Linked DNA regions of Candidatus Thiodictyon syntrophicum. The protein of the gene in region 1 interacts with the protein of each later gene in a pairwise test. Links are inferred from orthologs where the notes say so. Each region holds a gene or a part of one and is shown in the gene's direction. Other genes may lie near its edges.

The links.
Region 2: the proteins of grxD (region 1) and THSYN_RS09070 interact in binary tests that used the Escherichia coli proteins (3 or more experiments, as listed by UniProt). The link is inferred for Candidatus Thiodictyon syntrophicum from one-to-one orthologs.

Annotation. Positions count from the first base shown.
Region 1 is NZ_CP020370.1:5,409,104-5,417,533, forward strand. What follows is about bases 354-3,080. They hold grxD (Grx4 family monothiol glutaredoxin), read left to right. Parts: upstream 354-1,417; coding sequence 1,418-1,744; downstream 1,745-3,080. Other genes in these bases: THSYN_RS22895 (class I SAM-dependent methyltransferase), read right to left, coding at 354-1,234; rnt (ribonuclease T), read right to left, coding at 1,764-2,420; THSYN_RS22910 (MlaA family lipoprotein), read left to right, coding at 2,714-3,080. In the rest of the region: THSYN_RS22890 (HVO_A0114 family putative DNA-binding protein), read left to right, coding at 1-213; more of THSYN_RS22895, read right to left, coding at 263-353; more of THSYN_RS22910, read left to right, coding at 3,081-3,571; THSYN_RS22915 (amidohydrolase family protein), read left to right, coding at 3,817-5,262; THSYN_RS22920 (phosphoenolpyruvate carboxykinase (GTP)), read left to right, coding at 5,401-7,266; THSYN_RS22925 (hypothetical protein), read left to right, coding at 7,407-7,946; THSYN_RS22930 (MbcA/ParS/Xre antitoxin family protein), read left to right, coding at 8,102-8,430. UniProt on the Escherichia coli protein: Monothiol glutaredoxin involved in the biogenesis of iron-sulfur clusters.
Region 2 is NZ_CP020370.1:2,113,320-2,121,823, forward strand. What follows is about bases 2,056-4,856. They hold THSYN_RS09070 (BolA family protein), read left to right. Parts: upstream 2,056-3,241; coding sequence 3,242-3,472; downstream 3,473-4,856. Other genes in these bases: cbiQ (cobalt ECF transporter T component CbiQ), read right to left, coding at 2,056-2,803; THSYN_RS09075 (acetyltransferase), read left to right, coding at 3,651-3,890; THSYN_RS09080 (class I SAM-dependent methyltransferase), read right to left, coding at 3,898-4,794. Outside these bases: 4-hydroxythreonine-4-phosphate dehydrogenase PdxA, read right to left, coding at 73-1,089; THSYN_RS09060 (energy-coupling factor ABC transporter ATP-binding protein), read right to left, coding at 1,086-1,925; more of cbiQ, read right to left, coding at 1,925-2,055; THSYN_RS09085 (FUN14 domain-containing protein), read right to left, coding at 4,963-5,400; thiosulfate oxidation carrier complex protein SoxZ, read right to left, coding at 5,537-5,848; thiosulfate oxidation carrier protein SoxY, read right to left, coding at 5,891-6,355; THSYN_RS09100 (M48 family metalloprotease), read right to left, coding at 6,356-7,924. UniProt on the Escherichia coli protein: Involved in cell resistance against acid stress.

The DNA of each region.
Region 1 (8,430 bases):
CGGCTGGCGATGCTCGACCTGCTCAAGGAACTGGGTCCGGTCTCCATCGCTACCCTGGCCGGGCACTTGGGGCACGACTCCCGCCAGGTGCAGATCGACATCGCTAAGCTTCTGGATCTGGCGCTGGTAGAGCAGGACGCGGCGGGACTGGTCTGCGTGCCTTGGGAGGAGATTCAGATCCAGGTCACCCTGGCCAGGGCCAAGGCGGCTTAGCGGGGTCGGCCATCGCGACCGCCATGCACTTTTAGCGGGAGGGGCGGCGTCAGCGGCCACCCCGGCGAACGAGGATGAAGGCCGCCGCGTCACCGTCACGCCGGGCATTGAGGGTACGCGCCGCACGCTTGAACCCGCGGATATCCCGGGCGCTATAGCAGGTGCGCTCCCACTGCTCGTAGTCCTTCATGGTTCCCCCCAGGCTGAGCCATTCGCTCAAGGCAATCTGTTTGTACTGGGAGTCGTAGACGATGGACTCGATCGCCATCCCCGCCGCCGCGGCCAGGAGGGCGAGACTGGTCGGGGTATGCAGGTAGAGGTGCCGCGGGGCGTCCAGGTTGGCCCAGGAGGCGCCGTACTTGCGCCAGGCGTAGCTGCCGGCGAGCGGGATGCGGACCAGCAGCCGGCCGTCCGGCGCAAGGTGCGCGGCCAGTGTCGCGAGCACCTCCAGCGGCCGGTCCATGTGCTCGAACGAGTGGTGCAGCATGATCAGATCGAACTCGCCCGCGAGGTCTGCGAGCGGCTCTTTCTGCACCACCAGGCCGCCGGGATAGGTCAGCGTCTCGGCGATGAAGGGGTCCAGACCGCGCAGCGATCGGAATCCGTCTCGCTGCAGGCGCAAGAGCAGATGGCCGGCGCCGCAGCCGACGTCCAGGATGCGGGAGTCGAGCCCGAGCGGCAGCCGCGCCAACCAGTCGCCGTAGGGCGGTAACGGCAGGAGCCGCGCGAGCCACCGGCCGCCGCGCCCGAGGCCACCGAGCAGCAGCCGCGTGCGCAGGGCCTTGAGCCGGCGCCGCCAGGCGGGGAGCCGCCGCACCTTGGCCTGGCCGTAGGCGCAATAGTCGGGCGGGTACCAGGCGGCCATCTCCGGCGGGATGTCCTGCAACTGAAGGCACCCGCAGGCCGCACACTCCAGGTAGACGAAGGCGCCAGGCACGCCGTACATGGTCTCGCGCACCTGGTGCAGACGGTTGCCCTGGGAGTGTCCGCACACACGGCAGTCGGCGGCGTTTTCGCTCATCGTTTGCGGTACCTGTGGGTTCTGACTTGAGGAAGGGTGCGGGGCACCGGGGATTGGTGATGATCGAGGCCGGTCCGCGCAGCGGACGCGACTGGCGCCCCCCGCGGCACGGGAGCGTTGAAAACCAGGCGTCCGACCCGACTGTCTTGGTCCAACTTTCAGTCAACTTACAGAGGTAACCGAATGGATGTCTTGGAGCGCATCGACCAGCAGGTGAAACAACATCCCGTCGTCATCTACATGAAGGGCACGCCCCAGTTCCCCCAGTGCGGATTCTCCATGCGGGCCGCGGCGGCGCTCCAGGAGTGCGGGGTCCCCTTCGACTATGTCAACATCCTGGATGACCAGGAGATCCTCCAGAATCTACCGCGCTACGCGGACTGGCCCACGTTTCCCCAGATCTACATCGACGGCGAACTGATCGGGGGCTGCGACATCACAGTGGAACTGCACGAGAAGGGCGAACTCAAGGCGCTGATGGAGGCGGCCACGGCCAAGGCGGCACCCTAGTCGGGGTCCGCACTTCGCCCTACCGACCGTCCCCGGGTCCCTCCCAGAAGTGCACCGGGTCCAGGGCCTGCCAGCGGTTGACGATGGTACAGAAGAGGCGGGCGGTCTGTTCCGCGTCGTAGATTGCCGCGTGCGCCTCGCTGTTCTGCCAGCCGAGCCCGGCCGCCTGCGCGGCCTTGGCCAGAACCGTCTGGCCGAACATCAACCCGGCCAGGCTGACCGTGTCGAAGACGCTGAAGGCGTGGAACGGATTGCGCTTGAAGCCGGTACGCTCGACCGCCGCCGCCAGGAAACCCAGGTCGAAGTGGGCATTGTGCCCCACGAGGATGGCGCGGTTGCAGCCCGTCGACTTCACGGCCTTGCGGATCGGGGTGAGGATGCGGGCCAAGGCCTCGTGCTCGGCCACCGCGTCGCGGAACGGGTGGTCGGGATCGATACCGTTGAAGGCCAGCGCGCGCGGATCGATCTCGGACCCCACGAACGGCAGGACGTGGGCCGCGATCGGCGCGGCCGGTTCCAGGTTCCCGTCCGGGCGCATCCGGATGATCACCGCGGCGATCTCCAGCAGGGCGTGGCGCTGGGCGTCGAAGCCCGCGGTCTCCACGTCCACCACCACGGGCAGAAAGCCGCGAAAGCGGCGGGCGATCCCTTCGACAATCGGTTGCTCTTCGTTCATCGCGACAGCATACGGGGGCGGCGCCCGGTTGCCAAACCGGCGCACGCCCGGCGACGCCTCAGACGCCGCCCCGCGCGGCGGCCCCGGTGCGGACGGCGCGCCCGCACAACCGTAAAGGCACCGCAGACGCAAAGAACTACAATAGGGGCCTGACCTGGCGGGGGCGACCGCGCCGACGGCACCAAAAGGCGGGGTAGCGCCATTAAATCCCAAGCCTTTTTGCGACCTTGCGGTCTGGCGGTCTTTTTTGGTTCAACGAGCCGCGCCCGACGGGCGTCGGGGGAACGACACAAATGCGCGATTGGAAGACCGGAGCAGGGACCCGCCGGGTGGCCGGGTCGGCGCTGGCGGCACTGCTGGCCGCGGGCTGTGCCTCCCAACCCAATCGGGTCGCGGACCCCCGTGACCCGCTGGAGCCCTACAACCGGGCGGTGTACCGCTTCAACAGCGACTTCGACAAGGCGTTTATGCGGCCCTTGGCCAAGGGCTACAAGGCGATCACCCCGGAGGTGGTCGACCGCGGCATCACCAACGTTTTCGACAACATCGACGACGTCACCTCGCTCGCCAACAACATCCTGCAGTTCAAAATGTCGCGCGCCGCCAACGATATCGGGCGGCTCATCGTCAATTCCACGCTCGGAGTCCTGGGCTTCATGGACGTGGCCACCAACCTGGGCCTGCCGAGCTACAAGGAGGACTTCGGCCAGACCCTGGGCTACTGGGGCCTCCCGCCCGGTGCCTACTTCATGCTGCCGATCTTCGGACCCAGTAACTTGCGCGACACCGTGGGTTTCGCCGGGGACCTCGTCACCGACCCCTTCTTCAGCATCGAGACGGGCAAGATCTATTGGGGTTTCGCGACCCTGCGGATCGTCGACTTCCGGGCCGACCGGCTGGGGGCGGGCGAGGTCCTGGAGGACGCCGCCCCGGACCCCTATGTCTTCCTGCGCGACGCCTATCTGCAACGGCGGCGGAATCTCGTCTACGACGGCAACCCACCGGAGTCCGAGGATCAGGGGGACATCTGGGCCGACGTCGAGTTCAGCGGCGGGGCCAGGCCGGCACCCGGCGGGCGGGCGGGGTCCAAGCCCCCGGCATCCACCAAGCCGGGGGAGACGCCGCTGGGGCTGGGGTCGCATGGGGATTAATAACGAGTCAAGAACAAGTTAGACGCAGTCGTTGTCGTTGTCGTTGTCGTTGTCGTGATCGTAATCGAAGAAGCGATGCGTTTTGGGATGGTAGCGAATCCGGGGCGCTACGATAGCCTCGATTACGACAACGACAACGACAACGACGCGACAAGCATCCCCTGAAGCACTTGTTCAACGTATTAGTGAACCGTTCCTTGGTACTGTTGGCCTAGCCTTCACACTCGCATCCGGAACTCACCCCCATGCACGAAGATATCTCGCTCGAAGCCGTCGCGTTCAACCTGAAGCTCTTGGGCAAGACGCCCACGAACGTCCTGGTCAGCGCGGGCAAACCGTCGGACAAAGAGGCGATGCTGCCGGGCTTGCGCCGTTTGAAAGAGGCCAACGTGCAGCTCTATGCCACGCCCGGCACCAGCCGCTTCCTGGTCAAGCACGGCATTGCGAACATCCTGCTCCATAAGATCAACGATGCCCAGTTGCCCAACATCCGGTCGTTTCTGGACACCAACCGCTTCGATATGGTCGTGAACGTCCTGACCGGCAACAACGACTACGACGAGGCGTCCGACTGCAACCTGATCCGCTCCCTGTCGATCGAGGCCGGCATCCCGATCTACACCGACGCCGAGGTGGCCATGATCGCCATCCGGGAGATGCTGCGCAAGCACCAGGCGGGCCAGTATCGCTATAAGCTGTCGGACCCGACCGAACCCTGGAATCTGAAGCGCGATTTCCTGCGGCGCGTCGCCGCCAAGGGGGGCTTTGCCTGTCATCACGCCCATTTCGACAAGGCCTACCTGATCTCCACCGAGAATCTGAAGCTCGGACAGGTGGACATGCAGGCGAAATGGAAGCTGTACAAATACCTCAAAGAAAACTATACGCCGGAAGACCTGCTCGAGCGGATGGAGCGGGCAGTCAGGAAGATGATTGCGCAGGGCGTGACCTATTGCCGCACCTTTGTCGATGCCGACACCACCGTCGGCCAGATGCCGATCGACGCGGCGCTGCTGCTGAAGGAGCGCTTTCGCGATCAGATCCGCCTGGAGATCGCGGTCCAGCCGCTGCAGGGGGTGCTCGAACCCGACTCCCAGGGCGAATTCGTGCGTGCCTGCGAAAAGGCCGACGTGATCGGCGGCCTGCCGTCCAAGGACCGCCCCCAACCCGAGAAGCACCTGGACTTCATCTTCAGCCTGGCCCGCGAGCTCAATAAACCGGTCGACGTGCATGTGGACCAGGAGAACAACCCCGACGAGGTCGAAACCGAGTTGCTGGCCTTGAAGACCATGGAATTCGGCCTGCACGGCCGGGTGCGGGCGGTGCACGGCATCTCACTGGCGGCGCATGATGAGCGTTACCAGCGCCGCGTCATCGCCATGTGTCGCGAGGCCGCGGTCGCCTTCATCGTCTGCCCCTCCGCCGCCTTGAGCATGCGCCAACTGTCCGATCGGACGGCCCCGATCCACAACTCCATAGCCCCGGTGACGACGCTGCTGCACCATGGGGTCAGAGTTGTGATGGGCGTCGACAACATCTACGATTTGTTTATGCCGTTGGTCGATGGGGACATGTGGGTGGAGTGCCGCCTGCTCATGGAGGCGACCCGCTACTACGACATCGACGTGGTCTCTTCGATGGCGACCGACAAGTCCGGATTTGCCGTGCCGCCAGGCGCCCCGATGGCTTAAACTCACGGTGGCCCGCCGGACGCGGGCCCCGGGTGGTCGCGGCCCCGCGCCGACCCGCACGGCCGATTGCCCTCCCGCGTTCTTCCTTCAGGCCCTGATCGGCTCCACTTTCTTTGCCCAAGCGAGGATTTCTCCGCCATGACCAAGACCCACGATGGTGCGACGCGCACCACCCACCACCGGCTCCTGAACTGGGTCGACGAGATGGCCGGACTCTGCGAGCCGGACCGCATCTACTGGTGCGACGGCTCCCAAACCGAGTACGACCGACTCTGCGAGGAGATGGTAGAGAGCGGCACCTTCGTGCGTCTCAACGCGCAGAAGCGCCCCAACAGCTTCCTGGCGCGCTCCCACCCGAGCGACGTGGCGCGGGTGGAGGAGCGGACCTTCATCTGCTCGCGGCGCAAGGATGAGGCGGGTCCGACCAACAACCACATGGACCCGGTCAAGATGAAGAAGATCCTGACCGAGGCCTTCCGCGGCTCGATGCACGGGCGCACCCTCTACGTGATCCCCTTCAGCATGGGGCCGATCGGCTCGCACATCGCCCACATCGGGGTGCAGATCACCGACTCGCCCTATGTCGTGGCCAACCAGCGCATCATGACCCGCATGGGCCAGAAGGTGCTGGACACCCTGGGGGAGGACGGTGAATTCATCCCCTGCCTGCACTCGGTCGGCGCCCCCCTGGAGGACGGGGAGCCGGACGTGCCCTGGCCCTGCGCCCCGCGGATCGAGGACAAATACATCGCCCACTTCCCGGAGACCCGCGAGATCTGGTCCTATGGCAGCGGCTACGGCGGCAACGCCCTGCTCGGCAAGAAGTGCCTGGCGTTGCGCATCGCCTCCGTCATGGCCCGCGACGAGGGGTGGCTCGCCGAACACATGCTGATCCTCGGGGTCGAGTCACCTGAGGGCAAGAAGCAGTATGTGACGGCCGCCTTCCCGAGCGCCTGCGGCAAGACCAACTTCGCCATGCTGATCCCGCCCGCCGGCTTCGAGGGCTGGAAGGTCACCACCGTCGGCGACGACATCGCCTGGATCAAGCCCAACAAGGACGATGGCCGCTTCTATGCCATCAACCCGGAGGCCGGCTTCTTCGGCGTCGCCCCAGGGACCAACCCCGAGTCCAACCCCAACGCCATCGACACCCTCTATGCCAACTGCATCTTCACCAACTGCGCCCTGACCGACGACGGCGACATCTGGTGGGAGGGCCTGACCCAGGAGCCCCCGGAGCACCTGATCGACTGGAAGGGCAACGACTGGACGCCGGGCTCCGGCATCCCCGCCGCCCACCCCAATGCCCGCTTCACCGCCCCCGCCTCCCAGTGTCCCTGCATCGACCCCGAATGGGAGAACCCCAAGGGCGTACCGGTCAGCGCCTTCCTGTTCGGCGGGCGGGTGAGCAAGCACTTCCCGTTGGCCTTTCAAAGCTACAACTGGGAACACGGCGTCTATATGGCCGCCACCATGGGCTCCGAGGCCACCGCCGCCGCCATCGGTCAGGCCGGTATGCGACGCGACCCCATGGCCATGCTGCCCTTCTGCGGCTACAACATGGGGGACTACTGGCGCCACTGGCTGCTCATCGGCCGCCAGATGGTCGCCACCCCGCCGCGTATCTTCCGCGTCAACTGGTTCCGCAAGGACGAGCACGGCCATTTTATGTGGCCCGGCTATGGCGAGAACATGCGGGTCCTGAAGTGGGTCATCGACCGCTGCAACCACGTCGGCGCCGCCATCGAGAGCCCGCTCGGTTGGGTCCCCGACTACGACGCCTTCCGCTGGGACGGACTGGACTTCCCCAAAGACGTCTATGCCGCCATCAACAACATCGACACCGAGGTCGCCCGCCACGAGACCAACGACCAGGAGGAGCTGTTCACCAGCTTCGGCGACCACCTGCCGCGCGAGATGGAGCACGAGCGTGCGCTGCAACTGGCGCGCCTGATCCACTCGCCGCGGGTCTGGGACCTGGCGGACGCGGCGAAGTTGGGTTGAGCGTCGGCGCCTCGCGTTGATCGGTCCGCGCAGCGGACCCTACTCGTAGGGTCCGCTGTGCGGACCAAAACCCGCAAACAAGGTCGCCGCAACTGGACCCCATAGCCCCCAACCTGCGCCTGCCCCGTCTCTACCGGACCTTGCTCGCACTCGCGCTGGTGCTGGGTCCCCTGTATTGGATGCTGTTCACCCCGGACGGGCAGCGCCGCACCGATCTGGCGCTCCTGTCGCTGCTCGGCCGCCCCGCCTTCGACGCCGCCCTGGACGCCTTCAGCGACCGCCTGAGCGAGTCCGCCATCAGGGCCACCTTCCCCACGCTCGCCTTACAGTGCGCTGCTACCCACGGCCCCTTCGGCGATCGACGCTGCACCGCCGCCATCGGCTCCTTCAACCAATACCCCGCCCGCGCCGTCGCATTCTATTTCCAGGGCGAGGGGCTGCGCGCGGTGAAGGTTCTCTACCAACCGGCCTATCACGCACAGGTCCGCGCCTGGATGCAGCAGCGGCCGGGCCGGGTTGCCGCCGGTGACACCGGGTCATCGCCCGCGGCGCCGGCCGGCGTGGCCAGTCGACCGGTCGCCGCCGGGACCCTGGTGATGAAGGACGGTCCGCTCGGGCGGACAGACGAAGCGGCCTTGCTGTGGATCAGCGACCCGCTGCCGACCCGGCCCGCGGACTGATCAGCGACCCGCAGGCGCCGGCGCGGACCCTGCGACGGCCCTCAGCGTGGCGGCCAGGATTGGAATCGACACCCATTGACCGTTGCATTTGCCGCATTTATGAACTATAACGCGCATATGAGCACATCAAGGCCAGTCCGACCGGGGATCTGAAGATGAATACCGTCGCCGAGCGCATCCCTGATGCAACAGCGGTGTTGAGCAAGGCCCTGCTCAACGCGGGGCGCCTGCTCGGGCTGTCCCAGACAGACCTCGGCGTCATCGTGGGCAAGGACCGTAGCTCCATCGCCCGCGGCCTGGACCCCCAGAGCAAGTCCGGCGAACTGGCCCTGCTCCTGATCCGCTGCTACCGCAGCCTCTATGTCCTGGTGGGCGGTGAGGGCGCAGACCTGCGCCACTGGATGCACACCGAGAACCGGGACACGGGCGGGGTACCGGCGCAGCAAGTCCGTTCAGTGCAGGGTCTGACCCGGGTACTGGAGTA
Region 2 (8,504 bases), 3.3 Mb from region 1 along the record:
TGCGGCTAAACAGCTCTTCCTAGGGTTTCTTGGCCTTTGCTCACCGGCCCGACTGGAATCGGCAGTCGCGCCTCAAGGTATCATCTGTTGCGTCTGTCGATAGGCGGGCGCATAGCGCGCCGCCACCAGCAGCGATTCGATCATGCCCACCGGGCTCGCCGTCCCCTGCCAGGCGATGTCGAAGGCGGTGCCGTGGTCGACGCTCAGGCGCAGAAAGGGCAGCCCCAGGGTCAGTGAGATGGTGCGCTCGAAGTCCAGGGTCTTGGTGGCGATATGGCCCTGGTCGTGGTAGAGCGCCAGGACGGCCGCGTAGCGCCCGGTCTTGGCCTGATGGAAGACCGAATCGGGGCCGATGGGGCCGGCGACGCGCCACCCCCGGGCCCGCGCCTCGGCGACGGCCGGCGCCACCTCCCGAACCTCTTCATCGCCGAACAGGCCGTGCTCCCCGCAATGGGGGTTGAGGCCCGCGACCGCGAGTTCGCCGCCGCCCAGACCGAGTTGGTCCATGGCCTGATGACAGCGTGCGATGTAGTCGAGCAACCGCGCCCGCGTGACCAGGGCGCAGGAGTCGCGCAGCGAGACATGGCGGCTTAAGAAAAACACCCGCAGGCCGAGCGTCTCGAACATCGTCAGCGGGTCATGGGCCCCGGTCAGGGCCGCCAGCATCTCGGTATGGCCGATATAGGGCACGCCGGCCGCCTGGATCGACTCCTTGTTGATCGGGGCGGTGTCGAGCGCCGCGACCTCACCCCGCAGGGCCGCCTGCACGGCCGCCTCGATATAGTCCCAGGCGGCCTGCCCGCAGCGGGCCTGGACCTGGCCCGGCACGAAGGCCGCCGGGTCGGCGTTGGCGAAGTCGATGACCTCGATCGACCCCGGCGCATAACGCGCCTCGTCCCCGCGGTGGATGGCCCGGACCGCAAGTCCCAGGCGCGCCTCCCGGACCGCCTTTTCGACCACCCGGGCGTCGCCGTAGACCAGGCAGCGGACGGCCTCCTCGACGCGCGGGTCGGCGAGGGCGCGGACCAGGATCTCGGGGCCGACCCCGGCCGGATCGCCCAGGGTGACGGCGATGATGGGCTTGCTCATAAGGGTTCTCCGGCGGCGACGTGATGCCGATGGTCGTGCGTGTGGGCGAGACCGTCGGCATGGACGTGCCAGTGCGCATGCAGCAACTGTGTGGCACGCAGCAAGGCACCATCGCCCAGGATGTCGGTTGGCGTGCCTTGTGCCACCAGGCGTCCGGCCTGGAGCACGAAGCAGTAGTCGGCGATCTCGGCCACGATATCGAGGTTGTGGGTCGCCGTGACAACAGTGCGGCCGGTACCGCGGCAGTCGGCGAGGAAGCGCACGACCTCACCCTGACTGCGCGGGTCCAGCGCGGCCGTGGGTTCGTCCAGCAACAGCACCTCGGGCCTGGTGATGAGCACGCATGCCAGCGCGACCCGCTTCTTCTCGCCGCCCGAGAGCCGGTGCGGCGAGCGGTGCCTTAAGTCCACAAGCGCAAACTCGGCGAGCATCGCGTCCACGCACCGCAGGATTTCCTCTCTGGTCCAACCCAGTTGCAGCGGCCCGAAGGCCAGTTCGTCGAAGACGGTCGGATTGAAGAGTTGCACCTCGGGATTCTGGAACACCAGACCGACCCGACGGCGAAAGGCATAGGCGAGCGCCTCCTGCTGCATCCGCTCATCGGACAGGTCCTCGCCGAACGCGGCAAGGCGCCCGCGGTCGGGAAAGCACAGTGCCGCGAGCAGCCGCAGCAGCGTCGACTTGCCGGAGCCGTTGGCGCCCAACAGGGCGATGCACTGACCGGTCGGAATGCGCAGGCTCACCCCATTCAAGGCGGGGATGTCCTGATAGGCGTAGTGCACCTCGACCAGCTCGAACGCCGCCGCGGCTTGCGGATGCGCAGCAGCGGCTGGCATCAGCCGCCGTCACCGATCGCGGGCAGCCAGGGCCAGCCGATGGCGACTGCCGCGATGCTCAGCAAGCCGGCCAGGGCCAGCCAATCCCGGGGGCGGGTGCGCAACTCATCGAGCAGGTGCACCTCACCGCGATAGCCGCGCGCGATCATCGCCAGATGGACCTCCGTGGCGAGCTGTAACGACCGCTCGAGCAAGACCACGACACTGGTCATGGCCAGCCGTCGGCGCTGCGGGCCGGGCAGCGGACCCATGACCCGACTGCGCTTGGCCTCGAACAGTTGCACGCTGCTCTCGAGCAGCACGAAGATATAGCGATGGGTCATACCGAGGATCGCGACCAGTATCAGCGGCACGCCCAGACTGCGCAGCGCCTTGAGCACCTGCGGCCAGGGCGTGGTCAGCACCACCAACAGGGCGAAGGTCGCCGCCGTCTGTGCGCGTCCGATCAGGAAGGCCGCACCCCGCAGCCCCTGCCGGGTGATGGTCCAGTCCAGCAACGGCACCACGGCCACGGCGTCGCCGGGGACCAGCACGATGGCCGGAATCGCAAGCACCCCCGTGAACAGGAATACGCCGATCCAGACCTGACGGGCCAAGCGCCGCAGGGTGATCCCCGAGGCCAGGGCCAGGGCGGTCGCGCAGGCGAAGAGCAAGGCCAGGGCGACCAGCGACTTCACGAAGACCGCGGTCACGACGAGCGACAGCAGCCCGAGGGTCTTGAGCCGCGGGTCGAGGCGCTGAAGCAAACCGGGAGCCGCGGCGAGCCGCTCGGCGTCGGCCGCATGATCCATCGCGTCCAGCAGGCCGCGCAGCAGTCGCTCCAGAAAATCCCCCCGCCCCCGAGGATGACCACCGCGCAGAAACGATTGCTCCCCCATGGTCTTTAGCGGGCGCCCGTCGTCATGGATTGGCTATGATTACGAACGGGAACGCCGCGACTACCGCGACCGCAGCAGCGCCCGCGCGGGTCAAGGGGCTCAGGTGACCATCAGTAATGTGCATTGTTCGGTGCTCTTCATCACGCAGGCCGTGGGCGCATTGTATGACGAAAGTAAAAAGGATCATACTTGGGATGCCAGGTTCCACCCCAATGCCGTTACGTTAAGCCCGGCGCGGGTCGCTCGTCTCTCGTTGCTCAACTCCAGCGTGGGAATGCCGTGCGGGCGCCGCGCGTCCCGTCTGGTTACACTGGACGCCGAGCCGCGGAACGGGCGCCGGCGGGCGGTAGTCCCGCTGCCGGGGAACCATCTTCCCGCATCGATCTTTGAAATTCTCGGTTGCGCAGCGCGCAGCCGAACCGAACAAAGGGGTGAAACGTGGAGACTGAAGCAATCGCAACCCTGATCCGGGCCGGTATGCCGGACGCGGCGGTGCAGGTGACGGGTGACGGCAGTCACTTCGAGGCGGTGGTGGTGAGCCCGGCCTTCGCGGGGCTGACGCCGCTCAAGAAACAGCGCCTGGTGATGGATACGGTGCGCGAGCAGCTCGCGAGCGGGGAGCTGCACGCGCTGTCCATCAAGGCCCTGACACCCGCCGAGCGAGGGTAGGGTCCGCTGTGCGGACCGCTGCCCACTTCGGCCATGGCTGCGAGGGTTGCGAGGCGCGAGGCCGCCGGTCCGCACAGCGGACCCTACGGGTGGCCTCGCTTTGTCCGTTGGCGTGCCGCGCCGACGGTGCCATACTGCAGGGGACCCGGAATACGCCGACAGCCACCGAGGTAAGACGATGTTTCTAAAACACTCAATGTCCGGCAAGATGGTCGAAGTCCTGAGCCTGCGGGATCTGTTCAACCCGCTGCGCGGGACCGTGATCGGGCGCTATCACTATGGCGATGAGGCGCAGGACCCGGAGAGCTTCGATAAGGGCGATCTGGCCTTCTGCTCGGACGAGCCCATCCCCAAGTGCTGGACCGATCCGCATTACCGCGACGATGGGGTGACGGGGCACGACCAGGCCCCCGGCTGAGCGGCCATCATCCCGGTTTGTGTGCGACCGCCAGGACGTAGTCCAGCCCCCGATAGATGCCCGCCGCATCCATGGACAGGGTCACGCGCGCCGGCAGCCGCATCAGGGGGTGCAGCCGCGCGATCGGCGCCGGGTCCTGGGCCAGACAGCGGTGCAGGGGCGCATAGACCTCGTCGCGGATGGAGTCCACCCGCACCCCGGTGAATCCGCAGGCCGCGAGCCGCCCGGCATACTCTTGCCGCGTGTAGATATTCTCCTTCGGAATTGGAAACTTGCCGGCGACCAGGGTCCAAGACACGCGTTGCTGGAGGCGCGCCCCCCAGCCGCTTGCCGTCGGCATGGGCAGGATGTCGGCGACCACCAGGCGCCCGCCCGGGCGCAGCACCCGGAAGGCCTCGGCGAAGAAGCGCTCGCGGGTGCGGAAGTGGAAGGCGCATTCGAGTGCCGTCACCACGTCGAAGGCGGCGTCCGGCAGAGGCATCGCGGTGGCCGAGCCCTCGCGCAGGTCGATCCGCTCGCAGAGTCCCAGGTCCGCGACCCGGGCGCGGGCGACGGCGACCTGGGAGGCGGTGATGTTGAGCCCGGTGATGGACCGCGGCGCCCGCGTCTGGGCCCAGCGGATATCCTGATCGGCAAAGCCGAAGCCCACGTCCAGTACCGCGTCCGCGTCCGTCATGTCGGCGCGCTCGGCCAGCAGGTCGGCCATGGCGACGCAGGCGTCGTCGAGCGTCCGGGCGTCGCGCCAATAGCCCAGGTTGAGCCAGAGACCGCGCCCGGTGGGCGCGCGGGTGGACAGCAGGTCATAGACCTGGGACACGTCCAGTGACTGGAAGGGGTTGTAGACCCAGTTCAGGTAGCGCAGCGACTCGCGCAGTGAACCGGCGTGGGCGGGGGCGGCAGGCATATTTGAGACCTCGTGCGGGTGTTACCCCCGAACTTGGGTCCTGGCCCGCCGGATCACCAGGTCGCCCACCCCGATATAGCGTCGGGACTGCTGTCCAATTACAACCAGCCGGCACCGTCGTTGATGCGCAACTTTGTGGCCGCCGACTCGCCGGCCTGAGGAGCCTCGCTAGATCTTGAGCCCCAAGGCCAACCCGGCGATGAAGGACGCGGAGTTCGAGAGGTTGTGGCCGATGAAGTCCAGGAAGGCGCCGCCATTGAGCGACAGCCAACTGGCCCAGGTGTCGTACTGGCCCTCCATCCCGGACCAGTCGACGTGTGCGATGCCGGCGTATTGCAGCGCGAAGATGCCGATCAGGATCACGCCGATCATCACCAGCGCGAGCTTGAAGGCGATCTTCAGTGCATAGCCCACCGCCAGGCCGACCATGAAAGAGAAGCCGAGTTTGAGAAAGAAGGCCTCGTTGAACAGGGTGCTGAAATCGGTCACGGGCGGTCCGGGTGGAAGCGCCACCGGCTGCACCGGGGCGGCGGCGTGGGTAACGGCGCCGAAGAGGGCGCCCGGGATCAGGGTGAGGGCGGAGATCCGGCGGTTCAGAGGCGGCATGGGACGACTTGGGCTCGATGCGAAAGGTGGCGCCATTATAGCCCGCGGACGTGATAGCCGGATGTAGGGGCGGGTTTCAAACCCGCCCCCGCCCCTGCACCAGGGGCCTGTCCGGAGGTCAGGTGCGAAGGCTCTATCAACTGATCGGGGCGGTTTCGCTCTGGCTCTGGCCCAGATTGTCCTTCCAGGTGATCTCCACCGGGTCGCCGACCGCGCCGCCCAGGAACTTGAAGGACAGGTAGGGGTTCTTGGAGACGCCGCCGCTCCAGGAGGCGGTGAGTACCACCTCGCCCTTCCACTTGCAGACGACTTCCTCGATGAAGTGGGCCGGCACCAGTTCGCCGGTCTTGGCGTCCTTGCGCAGACCGTTCTCCATGGGGTGGCTGATCAGGCACTTGACCACCGTTTCGGTGCCTTCGAGCTTGGCCCGCACCTTGATATCGGACATGTTCGCTGACCTCGGGAGACATGAATGATGGGGGTCGCGCGCTCAGCCGCCGCAGCCGCCGATGGTGACCTTGACGGTCTTGGTGTTACTGAACAACCGCTCGTCCTGCTTCACCACCGCAATCAGGTCCGCCGTCTTGGCCATCTTGACGCGCGTCGAGACGTAGGGCAGGGCGGCGGGACCCAGGACGAAGGAGGCGACCAGGGGGCGCTCGTTGCCGGCGGCGACGATGGCGATGGTGGTGACGTTCTCCAGGCTGGTCTCCACCGTCACCGGGACCACGGCGCCGTTCTCGGCGAGGTCCGGGGCCTTGATACGGACCTCGTCATTGGTCTCGGGGGCGCCGCTGCCCAGCAGGGCCTTGAGGGCCGAGCCCAGGTCCTGGGACGCGAAGGCGGCCTGGTTCCAGTCCGCCAAGAGCAGCCCCGGGGCCAGCGCGAGCGCGGCGCCGACGGGGCCGACGGCCAGGGAGCCTTTGAGGAGGGTCCTGCGGGTGTCGTCAATCATTCACTTTGCTCCTCTGCGAATATCGATGAGTGTCTTGGGTCCGTCGGCAGCGCCTGCGGCGTTGAGCCCGAAGGGGTCGCGCCCGCGTTTCTTCTGCGCCCGCTCCTCCTCCTTCCAACTCTCCAGCAGGACCTGGATCTGCGCCGCCTCGTAGTAGTCGAGGTCACGCTGGCGCAGGGCGAACTCCAGTTGCTTGATGGCCGGCTCCAGGTCGCCCTCGGCATAGAGCTTCTCGGCGCGATAGCGCAGACTCGCCCCCTTATCGCCCGACTTGATGGCGACCTGGCCCAAGAGGTCGAGCACCATGGCGTTGCCGGGGCGCACCGCCGCGACCGCCTTGAGCTGCTCCATCGCCTTGCGGGGCTGCCCGGCGCTCGTCAGGGCCTCGGCGTAGGCGACGCGCAGCGGCCAGTTGCCGGGGTACAGGCCGACCGCCTCGCGCAGGTGGGCCAGGGCCGCGTCGGTGCGGCCCTGCTTCAGGTCGATGCGGGCATCCAGCACGATGAACTCGGCCAGGCTCGGTTGTCCCGCGAGCAGCCGGGACGCCTCGGCCTTGGCCTCGTCGAGCTGGCCCGAACGCAGCAGGGCCAGGGTGTAACCGTAACGCTCCGCGGACTCGTTGCTGAAGCGGCCCTCCCGCAGCGACGCCTTGAAGGCTGCCAGCGACTTTTCCGGACGGTCATAGGACGCCTCGCGCAGGCGGGCGCGCGCCAGCAGGAAGCGCAGGCTGTCGGGGCGCTGGCGGACCCCGTACTCGGCCGCCCGGCCCAGGGCGTCGCCGATGCGGTTGCTGTTCACCGGGTGGGTGCGCAGGAACTCCGGCGCATTGTTCTCGTAGAGTCGGCTGGTCTTGGAGAGGCGCTCGAAGAAGGCCGCCATGGCGTAGGGATCGCGCCGGGCGTTGGCCAGGGTGGCGATGCCGATGCGGTCCGCCTCCTTCTCATCCTCGCGGATGACATTGATCTGCCGCTGGATGGCCGCCGCCTGGATGCCGGCCAGGGCGGCCATCCCCGCGTCCCCGGACCCGGCCTGGGTGGCGAGGATGGCGGCCGCGATCATCAGTGCCATGGTGGGGATGTTGAACTTGCTCTGGTCCTCGTAGCCGCGCATCAGGTGGTGCTGGGTGATGTGGGCGATCTCGTGGGCTATCACGGCGGCCAACTCGTCCTCGCTCTGGGCGGCCAGGATCAGGCCCGCGTAGATGCCGACGTGGCCGCCCGGTCCGGCGAAGGCGTTGACCACCGGCTGATCGATCAGGAAGAAGTCGAAGCTGCCCTTGGCGCTCTTGTCCGCGGCCACCAGTTCGTTGCCGAGCGATTCCAGATAGGCGGTGATCAGGGGATCGTCCGAGACCGGCAGGGTCGCGCGCACATGGCGCATGAAGGCCCGGCCCAGGCGGATCTCCGCCCCGCTGCTGATGAGCGCGTCCGAGGAGTCGCCCATGTCCGGGAGGTTGAACTGGCCGGCCCCGACGGGCGCCCAGGGCGCGGCGCCCAGGGTCAACGCGCCCGCGAGGCTCAGGTGCAGCGCCGCCCGGCGCCACGCGGTGGTCTTGGTGTTGTAGTTCATGGTCGACTGAGAGGCTCGCCCGCCGATCAGGGTCCGGCCCGCACGGCGGCGGACATGAATGGCGGGCATTATGGACGAGACGGGGTGCGTAAGTGCGCAATTAAGGGGGATATGCGCCGCATCCCGGCCAATCCAAGCCGGTGAGCGGGAACGCAGGGCGCCGACCCGGGATCCTGAAGGGCCGCCCGGGCGCGACACCCGCCCCGGCGTGCCCGCTCCCTTAGGCCCCGCCAGCCTTGATCATCCTTGCGGCCGCCCCGGGCCGGAGTCCAAGGCTTCAGCCTTGGATGGACAGGACCAAGGCTGAAGCCTTGGACTCCAGAGGGTGGTCGCTGGCCGGCGCGCCGATCACGGCCGGCCCCGCCGAACCCCCGCCACGCTCCCCCGGCTTGTCTTCTATTAGAAAACCGCTGTATTCTTATTTTAGTCTCTTGGCCAGGCTCCCGGGTCTGGCCGCCTACCCGGCAAGGCACGCCCCGCGACCGACCGGCGAGACCGCAGAGGACCAGCCCGCGGCCCGACTGCGCCGCGGGGCGACGGTCGCGACCCGCGATCCAAACACCACACAACCAAACGCTCG